Linked DNA regions of Oleomonas cavernae. The protein of the gene in region 3 interacts with the protein of the main gene of each other region in a pairwise test. Links are inferred from orthologs where the notes say so. Each region holds a gene or a part of one and is shown on either strand. Other genes may lie near its edges. The genes, in order: D3874_RS10960, tsaE and rlmB.

Region 1 (3,139 bases), 1.1 Mb from region 3 along the record:
TGCTCGCGCATGGCCTTCTTGAGGTCCTCGAGACTTTCCAGGCCAAAGCCCTTGGCGAATTCATCATCGATCGCGGCTTCCTTCGCGACCTTGACTTCCTTCACCTCGACGTCGAACACGGCGTCCTTGCCGGCCAGTTCCTTGGCGCCGTAGTCGGCGGGGAAGGTCACGTTCACGGTCACCGCGTCGCCGGCCTTGGCGCCGAGGAGCTGGTCCTCGAAGCCGGGGATGAAGCGGCCCGAGCCGATTTCCAGCGGCACGGCCTCGGCGCTGCCGCCTTCGAACACTTCACCGTCGACCCGGCCGACGAAATTGATGGTGAGCGAGTCGCCCGTCTCGGCGACCTTGCCCTCGACGACCTCGAAATCCTTCCGCTGGTCGGCGAAACCCTTGAGCATGGTCTCGACTTCCTGGTCATCCACCGGGGCGACCAGCTTCTCCAGCGTCACGTCCTTGATGTCGGCAGGCTCGAAATCCGGCAGCACTTCCAGCGCCAGCTTGTATTCGAGGTCTTCGCCCTTGCCGGCCTTGGTCACTTCGACCTTGGGCTCGACCGCGGGGCGCAGGTTCTTTTCGGTCAGGGTCGACTGGATCGAGTCGTTGACCTTCTGCTGCAGCACCTCGCCGAAGACGGCGTCGCCATGGGTCTTGGAGACCAGGCTGAGGGGCACCTTGCCGGGGCGGAAGCCGGGCATGCGGATCTTGGTGGACAGGTCCTTGAGGCGGTTCTGCACTTCGGCGTCGATGTCGGCCGCGCCGATGCTGATCAGAAATTCGCGCTTCAGGCCGTCAACGGCGGTCTCGGTAACGTTCATCGCTCTTTCTTCCGGGATCTATCTGGTGCGGGCGGAGGGACTTGAACCCCCACGACTTGCGTCACCAGAACCTAAATCTGGCGTGTCTACCAATTCCACCACGCCCGCAGCGGTAACCATCGCACCCGCAATGGCTGGCGCGACCTATGGTGGATGCGGGATTTAGCCCGCCGACCCCCTGCCCCGCAAGTGCTTTTCCGCGGTTTGGAGCGCCAAGGGCAATCGCTCGACCAAATCTTCGGCGATCAGCCCCCGCCCGAAGCCTTCCGCCGCCGCGCCGTGGAGCCAGGCACCGGCGCAGGCCGCCTCGAAAGCCGGCATGCCCTGGGCCAGCAGCCCGCCGATCGCCCCGGCCAGGACATCGCCCGAGCCGGCCGTGGCCAGGGTGGGCGGCGCATTGGTGTTGATCGCGACCCGGCCGTCGGGTGCGGCGATGCAGCTATCCGCTCCTTTCAGCAGAACCACGGCGCCGCTGGCCGCCGCCGCCGCCCGGGCCCGCTCGGCGCGCGAACCGCCCAGCAGGCCGGGAAACACCCGGGCAAACTCGCCGTCATGCGGGGTGAGGACCAGCGTCCCCCTGCGGGCGGCCCACAGGCGGTCGGCCTGGCCGGCGGCCATGGTCAGGGCGTCGGCGTCCAGGACGACCGCAGCCCCCGATTCCAGGGCCGCCTTGCTGGCATCGAAAAGGCCGGGGTGCAGGCCGGCGCCGGGCCCGAGCACTACCGCATTCCGCCGCTTGTCGGCCAGCAGGGCGGCGAATTCCGCCGGGCCCTCGGCCGCCTCGACCATCACCGCCGTCTGGTGGCCGGCGATAACCCGGGCCGCTTCCGCGCCGGCCACCGTGGTCACCAGCCCGCTGCCGACCCGCAGCGCCGCCCGCGCCGCCAGGCGGGCGGCGCCGGTGTTCAGCGGCCCGCCGGCGAGCACCAGGGTATGGCCACGCTGATATTTATGGCCGTCCGCGCGCAAGGTCGGAAAGGCACCGGCCCACAGGCCCAAGCCATTCTCGAACTGCTGCGGGCCGATCGTGTCGAGCACCGCCCGGTCGATGCCGATCTGGGCGACCAGCACCTCGCCGCAATGGGCGCGGCCTGGAAACAACAGGTGGCCGGGCTTCTTGCGGAAGAAGGTCACCGTCAGGTCGGCCTCGAAGGCGGCCCCCAGGACGGCGCCGGTATCGCCGGCGATGCCGCTGGGCAGGTCGATCGCCACCACCCGGCGTTCCGCGCCGCAGGCCGCAATCACCGCCGCCACCGGGCCATCGACCGGCCGGGCCAGCCCCGCCCCGAAGAGCGCATCGACCACCAGGGCGCGCCCGTCGAGCATCGATGGTGCCAGCGCCGCGACCGGCCCCGTCCATTGCGCCGCCATCGCCGCCGCGTCGCCCGTCAGCGCCTCCCGCGGGACCAGGCTGGCGACCGTCACATCCCAGCCGGCCTGGGCCAGGCGCCGCGCCACCACCCAACCGTCGCCGCCGTTGTTCCCGGGCCGCACAGGACCACCGTCGGCCGCGGCGACCCGTGGGTCAGGATCGCCTCGGTCACCGCGAAGCCGGCATTCTCCATCAAGACCATGCCGGGAATGCCGCCCTCGATCGTCAGCCGGTCGGCCTGCGCCATTTGCGCGACCGTCAGCAGGTCGAGCGGCAGGGCAGGCCTCATCCGATCAGGCTTTCGCGCTGGGCACCCAGCTCGACCAGGCGGATCTCCCCCGCATCGAGGACGAAGCGGTTGATCGAGCAATGGTCGGGAATCGCCGGCATGATCCGGTCGTCGCCGATGGCGTGGCCGATCACCGCGTTGATCACCACGAAATGGCTGACGATCACGGTCGGCCGGCGCAGGTCCCGCAGAAGATCGAGAATCCCCGCGCGCCAATCGGCCAGGTTGGCCGGCTGCGCCGACCATTTGCCTGCCAGCACGCCCCGCAGCCACGCCCCACGTTCCTTGAGGTCCAGCCCGTCCGACGGCAGCTCGGCGACGCGCGGCTCGACCAGGGCCGGCAAACCCCAGCGCGCCTCGACCGCCGCCGCGGTCTCGCGCGCCCGGCGCAGCGGGCTGGTCACCAGGGCCCGGCCGTCGACCGCGCCCAGGGCTTGCGCCATGGCCTGGGCCTGGGCGACGCCCGCGGCACTCAGGGCCGGATCGCGATCGACATCCCAGCCGGCATTCTGCTCGCCGTGCCGGATCAGGACGAAGGGAACCATACTCATCACAACCCCTCAGAAGATGTTGAGCCGGCGCAGGCCCAGGAAGGCGACCAGGCCCACGACGCCCATGCCCAGCATGGTCCACCAGAAGGCATGGACATCTTCGAGCCCCGGG
Region 2 (3,141 bases), on a different replicon or contig from region 3:
GATCGTCGCCGGCCCCGCACCGGCGGCGCGGCGCTTTTCCAGCCGGGCCTCGATCTGGTCGGCCAGGTGATGGACGTTGACCACCGCGCGGGTGATCCCGGCCTCGTCCAGCCGGTCGAGCAGGCGGTCCAGCAGGCTGTAGCCGGCGACCTCGACCAGGGGCTTGGGCACCCGGTCGGTCAGCGGGCGCATGCGCTTGCCCAGGCCGGCGGCCAGCACCATGGCGGTATCGATCGGTTTGTCGGTGTTGGGGGGGCTCATGCCGCGAATTTCCGGATGCCGGCGCGCAGATCCTCGCCGGGCAGGTAATGATCGTACCAGGCGCGCAGATTGCCCAGCAGGGGATGGCGCAGGTCGCGTTCCAGGTGGCGCCAGACCCGCGGCAGGTAATCGAGATAGCGCGGCTTGCCGTCGCGTTTCCACAGGCGCACGAAGACGCCGGCGATGCGGCTGTTGCGCTGGGCGCCCAGGATGGCATAGGCGGCTTCGAAGGCGGCGAGGTCGAACCGCGGGTCGCGCCTGGCGGCGCCGGCGGCATAGCGGGCCTTGAGGTCGGCGCCGAAGGCGGGATCGACATCGCGCCTGGCATCTTCGATCAGGGAAACGAGGTCATAGGCGGGCGGCCCAAGGTCGCGTCCTGGAAATCGAGCAAACCCACCCGCGCCGCACCCTTGCGTTCCGGCAACCACAACAGATTGTCGGCATGATAGTCGCGCAACATGACGGTTTCGCGTTCGCGCGGCAGGCGGCGCCACAGGTCGGCCCAGATGGCGCTGAAGGCCTCTTTGGCCTCGGGCTCCAGCCCCAGCCGCAGGGCCGGCACGTGCCAGTCCATCAGGACCGACGGGCCGAAGGCGAACAGGGCGGCGCCGTAGGGTTTCACGACGTGGCTGCTGCCGTCGACGAAGCGGGTGCTGCCGGGGCGGGCGCGCCGCGCAGGTCGACCAGCACGTCGATCGCCGTCTCGTAGAGCGGGACGGGATCGGCCGTGCCGTCGCGCAACAGGCTGGTGAAACTGTCGTCGCCCAGGTCTTCCAGCAGCAGGAAGCCCAGATCCGTATCCGCGGCCAGCAGGGTGGGCGCCGACAGGCCCAGGCGGCACAGGTAACGGTCCATGCCGATGAAGGGCCGGACGTTTTCCATCGGTGGCGGTGCGTCCATCAGGACGGCGCGGCGCCCGTCGGGCTTCACCACCCGGTCATAGCGGCGGAACGAGGCATCGCCCGCCAGCAGCGAACGCCGGGCATCGCCCCAGCCGGTACGGGCCAGGAAATCTTCGATCTCGGCGGGGCGGTTTGGATGGAGCGGCAGGGTCATGGGGCAACCGTGGCAAGACGGGCGGCCCAGCCGCCATGGCCGGTCAGCACCGCCTGGCGCCCCCCGGCCGGATCAAGGGTGAGTTCGATGTCGAGACGCTCGGCCGGCAGGCGATGGCCCAGCCGGTCCGGCCATTCGACCAGCACCAGCCCCTCGTCCAGCGCCGCCTCGAAGCCGACCTCGTCGACATCGCCGGGGCCTTCCAGGCGGTAGAGGTCGAAATGGCTGATCGGCCCAAGCGCCGTCTCATAGGGCTGGACCAGGGCGAAGGTCGGGCTGGGTACCTCTTCGGTCACCCCGGCCGCGCGCAGCCAGCCCCGGGCGAATTCGGTCTTGCCGGCGCCCAGGTCGCCCCACAGGGCGACGCAATCGCCGGCCCGGCCTAGGGGCGCCAGGCGGGCGGCAAGCCGCAGGGTCCGATCGAGGTCGGGCAGGGCGATGGTCACGCGAAAAGGGTCCGAATCCGGTACCGGCGAGGGCATGCGCCATTTAGCCCAAGGCCTGGGGCCCCTGCAACACGGTAGCCCTCTCCGCCCTTCAGGGGGGAGGGGGCTGGGTGAGGTGGGTCGGCGGCGCGGGGCGCGCTTGGCCCGGCAACCACCTCACCCTCCCGCCGCTTCGCGTCGGGCCCCTCCCTCTCCCCCGCAAGCGGCGGAGAGGGGCATGCATGCTCGCTTGATGTACGCGCCTAAAAACGAGGCAATTGCCCGCGGCGGATGACGAAATTTTCAGCCACCGCGCCCGTTTATGTTGCATAGCACAAGGAAATCCCTGGCCTTGACTCTTGGCATGGCTCTTGCTGATTTAGGGACAGAGTTTGGTGGCTAGGGTTCCGGCCGGGTGATTGCCCGGTGTCTGGTCCGAGAGCTGCCGTCCCGCCGGGAGACATCCGGGGGGGATGCACGGCGGGATAAAAGCCCGGGAGGCCTCGGTGACCAGGAATTGGCGTCACTAGGGTCTCGCCAATTCCTTAAACCGGTCCGGCCGATGGTGGCTTGGGCGAGCGACAAGGGGTTGGTTCCATGCGTGCGATCAATCGACAGCCAAGCTCAGGGAACCGCGCCCTGCTGGCCGCCCTGCCCTTCGTGGTGGTGGCCATTCTCTACCTCATCGGGTCCGAGATCCGCCTGAGCGAGAATCCCAACGACAAGCTCCTGCCCAGCCTGTCGTCCTTCGGCGATGCGATCTCGCGCATGGCCTTCGAGGAAGACCAGCGCACGGGCGACGTGCTGCTGTGGCTCGATACCGGGGCGAGCCTGTTGCGCCTGGGTGCGGCGATCCTGGTCTCGACCCTGATCAGCCTCAGCGCCGGCATCGCCATCGGCCTGCTGCCCCACGTGCGGGCGCTGTTCGCTTCCTTCGTCGCGGTGGTCTCGATGGTGCCGCCGCTGGCCATCCTGCCCATCCTGTTCATCGTGCTGGGCCTGGGCGAGGTCTCGAAGATCACCCTGATCGTCATCGGCCTGGCGCCGGTGATCATCCGCGACCTGGCATTGCGCACCGAGGAATTGCCGCGCCAGCAACTGATCAAGGCGCAGACCCTGGGGGCATCCACCTTCGCCATCATCCAGCGGGTGGTGCTGCCCCAGATCCTGCCGCGCCTGATCGACAGCCTGCGCCTGTCGCTCGGCCCGGCCTGGCTGTTCCTGATCGCGGCCGAAGCCATCGCGTCGGAATCGGGCCTGGGCTACCGCATCTTCCTGGTGCGCCGCTACCTGGCGATGGACGTGATCCTGCCCTATGTCGCCTGGATCACCCTGCTCGCCTTCTGCATGGACCTGGGCCTGCGCCAGCTGCAACGCCTGTTGTTCCCCTGGTTTGCCG
Region 3 (3,136 bases):
GTTTACAAAACCGCTGCTCTACCGCTGAGCTACAAGGGCACGGCCCCTACATAATGGCAGGCCGCACGGAACGGAAGGGCAAAGCGCGAGCGCTGTTCAGCTCAAATAGCTGACGCCGGTGAGCTTTTCCGACAGGGCCCACAGGCCGGCGCCGGTCTTCTCGCTCTGGGCTTTTTTCAGCGCCACCGCGGGGGCCGGGGCGCCGCCCCACATCTCGAAGGGGCCGTCGGGGCCCCAGTAGCTGCCGCCGGCGATGCCGGGCGTCATGGCGGCGTGCAGGGTCGGGATCGCGCCCTTGGCCGACGACTGGGCGAGCAGGGCGCCGCTGAGGGACATGACGGCCTTGGCGATCGCGGATTTCTCCATGATCGGGCCGGCGGTCAGCAGGTTGGTCGCGGCAAAGCCCGGGTGGGCGGCGGTGCTGATGGTCTTCGACCCCGACGCGGCGAGGCGTCGGTGCAGTTCGAGGGCGAACACCAGATTGGCCAGCTTGGCCTGGCCGTAGGCGTCCCACTTGCTATAGGGCCGGCGTTCCCAGTTGAGGTCGTCGAGGTCGATGCGGCCGCGGCGGTGGGCCAGGCTGGCCACCGTCACGATGCGGCTGCCGCCGGTCTTCTGGACCAGGGGGAGCAACCGGCCGGTCAGGGCGAAATGGCCCAGGTGGTTGGTGCCGACCTGCATTTCGAAGCCGTCCTTGGTGCGGCGCAGGGGCAGGGCCATGACGCCCGCATTGTTGATCAAGAGGTCCAGGCGCTCGAGCCGGCCCATGACCTGGCCGGCGAAGCCGGCGACGGAGGCGAGATCGGCCAGGTCCAGGGCCATGAACTCCACCCGCGCCGCCGGGTGGCGGCCGCGGATCCGGGCGATCGCGGCCTCGGTCTTGGCCTGGTCGCGGCAGGCGAGGATCACCTGGGCGCCCCGCTGGGCGAGGCCCAGGGCGGTTTCCAGTCCCAGCCCGCTGTTGGCACCGGTGACGACGGCCACGCGGCCGGTTTGATCCGGCACGCTGTCGATGCTCCACTGCGCCATGATTTCCCCCGCAACCCCTGTACGGCCGGCGCTCGTTGAAGCGTCGCCAGCTCGCCTATTTCAGCGCCCGCGCACCAGTTCGTACAGCGCAACAGCCGCCGCATTCGAGACATTCAGCGATTCGATGCCGCCGCCGATCGGCAGCTTGGCGATCGCATCGCAGCGCTCCTTGGTCAGGCGGCGCAGGCCCACCCCCTCGGCCCCCAGGACCAGGGCGACCGAGCCCGTGGTATCGGTATCGGCCAGGGTCTGCGCCGTGTCGGCATCCAGCGCCACGCGCCAGTAGCCGAGTTCGCCCAGCTCGTCCAGGGCGCGGGCCAGGTTGACCACCCGGACCAGGGGAATGACGTCCAGGGCGCCCGAGGCGGCCTTGGCCATCACCGCGGTGGCGCCGGGGGCATGGCGGTCGGTGACGACCACCGCCTTGGCCCCGAAAGCCGCGGCCGAGCGCATGATGGCGCCAACATTGTGGGGATCGGTCACCTGATCCAGCACGACCACGATGGCGCGTTCGTCGATGTCGCGGGCGCAGGCCTCGTCCAGGGCCAGTTCCTCGAGCGGCTCGATCTTCAGGGCGACGCCCTGGTGCACCGAGGCGGGTGGCAGGACCCGCTCGATCATCTCGCGCGAGACCGATTCGTATTCCAGGCCGCGGGCGGCCAGGGCACGGGTCAACCGCGGGCCCAGGGCATCGGCATCCTGGGCGGTGATCATCAGGCGCAGGCAGCGTCTGTCGGGGTTTTCCAGCGCCGCCAGGACCGGATGGTGGCCATAGAGCCACAGGCCCGATTCGCGCGGGGCAGGGCGCGGTCGCGTGCCCGGGCCCTGGGGCGCGGCATTGACGGAAGCCGTCTTGACCGGCGCCGGCTTGGCGCCGGCTAGCGTCCGGGGGCCTGCCGGCTTGGCGCCGGTCAGGGGCCTGGTCGCCGCCGGCTTGGCGCCGGCCGGGGCCTGGGGCGTCGCCGGCTTGCCGCCGCGGCGCTGCTTGTTGCCGTCCGGGGGCGGCGGCGGTTTGCCGCCGCGGCCGCCGTGTTTGCGTCTGTCCATGCCGTGTCTTATAGTCCGGCTCTCCTGGTCGGCGCAATCAGCGGGCGACGCTGTCTTTCTGTTGTTCATATCCCAGGCCGTGCGGAGGTTTTCCGGCACCGTGGTTTCCCGATTGACACGGCAACGCAAATGACCATAGTGCGGCGCTCTGGCGGGCAGGTCTTCCTGTGCGTCACACCCTGAGTGGAGGGGTGGCCGAGCGGTCAATGGCAGCAGACTGTAAATCTGCCGACGAATGTCTACGTTGGTTCGAATCCAACCCCCTCCACCACACGGGCCTTCGGGCCAGCGGGCGGGTGGGCGGCGAGCCTGAGGCCCGGCGGGCCAGGGCATACCGGGGACGACGGCGGATGGGTTGGAACTGTAAGCCTGGTGCGCGGGTGTAGCTCAATGGTAGAGCCCCAGCCTTCCAAGCTGGTTGTGTGGGTTCGATTCCCATCACCCGCTCCAAGCTCCCGGCCGGGAACGGCAACGGGTCGGCCGGAAACGGCGGGGCGGTGTGGTGAATAAAGTTTCCCGGGTTGCGGCGCGGTGCCGTAGCCCTTCTTCACAAGTCGATGGTTTAGACGGACTGCGGAAATGGCCAAGGAAAGTTTCAAGCGGACGAAGCCGCACTGCAACATCGGGACGATCGGACACGTCGACCATGGCAAGACGTCGCTGACGGCGGCGATCACCAAGGTCCTGGCGGAGTCTGGTGGTGCGACGTTCACGGCGTATGACCAGATCGACAAGGCGCCGGAAGAGCGGGCTCGTGGCATCACGATCTCGACGGCGCACGTCGAGTACGAGACCAAGAACCGGCACTATGCCCACGTCGACTGCCCCGGCCACGCCGACTATGTGAAGAACATGATCACGGGCGCGGCGCAGATGGACGGCGCGATCCTGGTGGTGTCGGCGGCCGACGGCCCAATGCCGCAGACGCGCGAGCACATCCTGCTGGCGCGCCAGGTCGGCGTGCCCTCGCTGGTGGTGTTCCTGAACAAGTGCGACATGGTCGACGATCCGGAACTGCTGGAACTGGTCGAGCTGGAAGTGCGCGAACTGCTCTCGTCCT

What was found.
Region 1: the proteins of rlmB (region 3) and D3874_RS10960 interact in binary tests that used the Escherichia coli proteins (3 or more experiments, as listed by UniProt). The link is inferred for Oleomonas cavernae from one-to-one orthologs.
Region 2: the proteins of rlmB (region 3) and tsaE interact in binary tests that used the Escherichia coli proteins (3 or more experiments, as listed by UniProt). The link is inferred for Oleomonas cavernae from one-to-one orthologs.

The regions. Positions count from the first base shown.
Region 1 is NZ_QYUK01000011.1:1,513,686-1,516,824, forward strand. What follows is about bases 128-3,116. They hold D3874_RS10960 (NAD(P)H-hydrate dehydratase), read right to left. Parts: upstream 2,277-3,116; coding sequence 978-2,276; downstream 128-977. Other genes in these bases: tig (trigger factor), read right to left, coding at 128-815; D3874_RS31565 (hypothetical protein), read right to left, coding at 2,237-2,476; D3874_RS10965 (histidine phosphatase family protein), read right to left, coding at 2,473-3,027; D3874_RS10970 (CorA family divalent cation transporter), read right to left, coding at 3,037-3,116. Also shown: more of tig, read right to left, coding at 1-127; more of D3874_RS10970, read right to left, coding at 3,117-3,139. UniProt on the Escherichia coli protein: Bifunctional enzyme that catalyzes the epimerization of the S- and R-forms of NAD(P)HX and the dehydration of the S-form of NAD(P)HX at the expense of ADP, which is converted to AMP.
Region 2 is NZ_QYUK01000016.1:264,820-267,960, reverse strand. What follows is about bases 39-3,029. They hold tsaE (tRNA (adenosine(37)-N6)-threonylcarbamoyltransferase complex ATPase subunit type 1 TsaE), read right to left. Parts: upstream 1,764-3,029; coding sequence 1,314-1,763; downstream 39-1,313. Other genes in these bases: D3874_RS26505 (ABC transporter permease), read left to right, coding at 2,340-3,029; D3874_RS31400 (phosphotransferase), read right to left, coding at 880-1,317; D3874_RS31405 (phosphotransferase), read right to left, coding at 596-883; D3874_RS30930 (hypothetical protein), read right to left, coding at 258-689; D3874_RS26525 (nucleotidyltransferase family protein), read right to left, coding at 39-261. In the rest of the region: more of D3874_RS26525, read right to left, coding at 1-38; more of D3874_RS26505, read left to right, coding at 3,030-3,141. UniProt on the Escherichia coli protein: Required for the formation of a threonylcarbamoyl group on adenosine at position 37 (t(6)A37) in tRNAs that read codons beginning with adenine.
Region 3 is NZ_QYUK01000011.1:2,638,985-2,642,120, reverse strand. The notes cover bases 84-3,069. They hold rlmB (23S rRNA (guanosine(2251)-2'-O)-methyltransferase RlmB), read right to left. Parts: upstream 2,077-3,069; coding sequence 1,090-2,076; downstream 84-1,089. Other genes in these bases: tuf (elongation factor Tu), read left to right, coding at 2,656-3,069; D3874_RS16490 (oxidoreductase), read right to left, coding at 97-1,029. Also shown: more of tuf, read left to right, coding at 3,070-3,136. UniProt on the Escherichia coli protein: Specifically methylates the ribose of guanosine 2251 in 23S rRNA.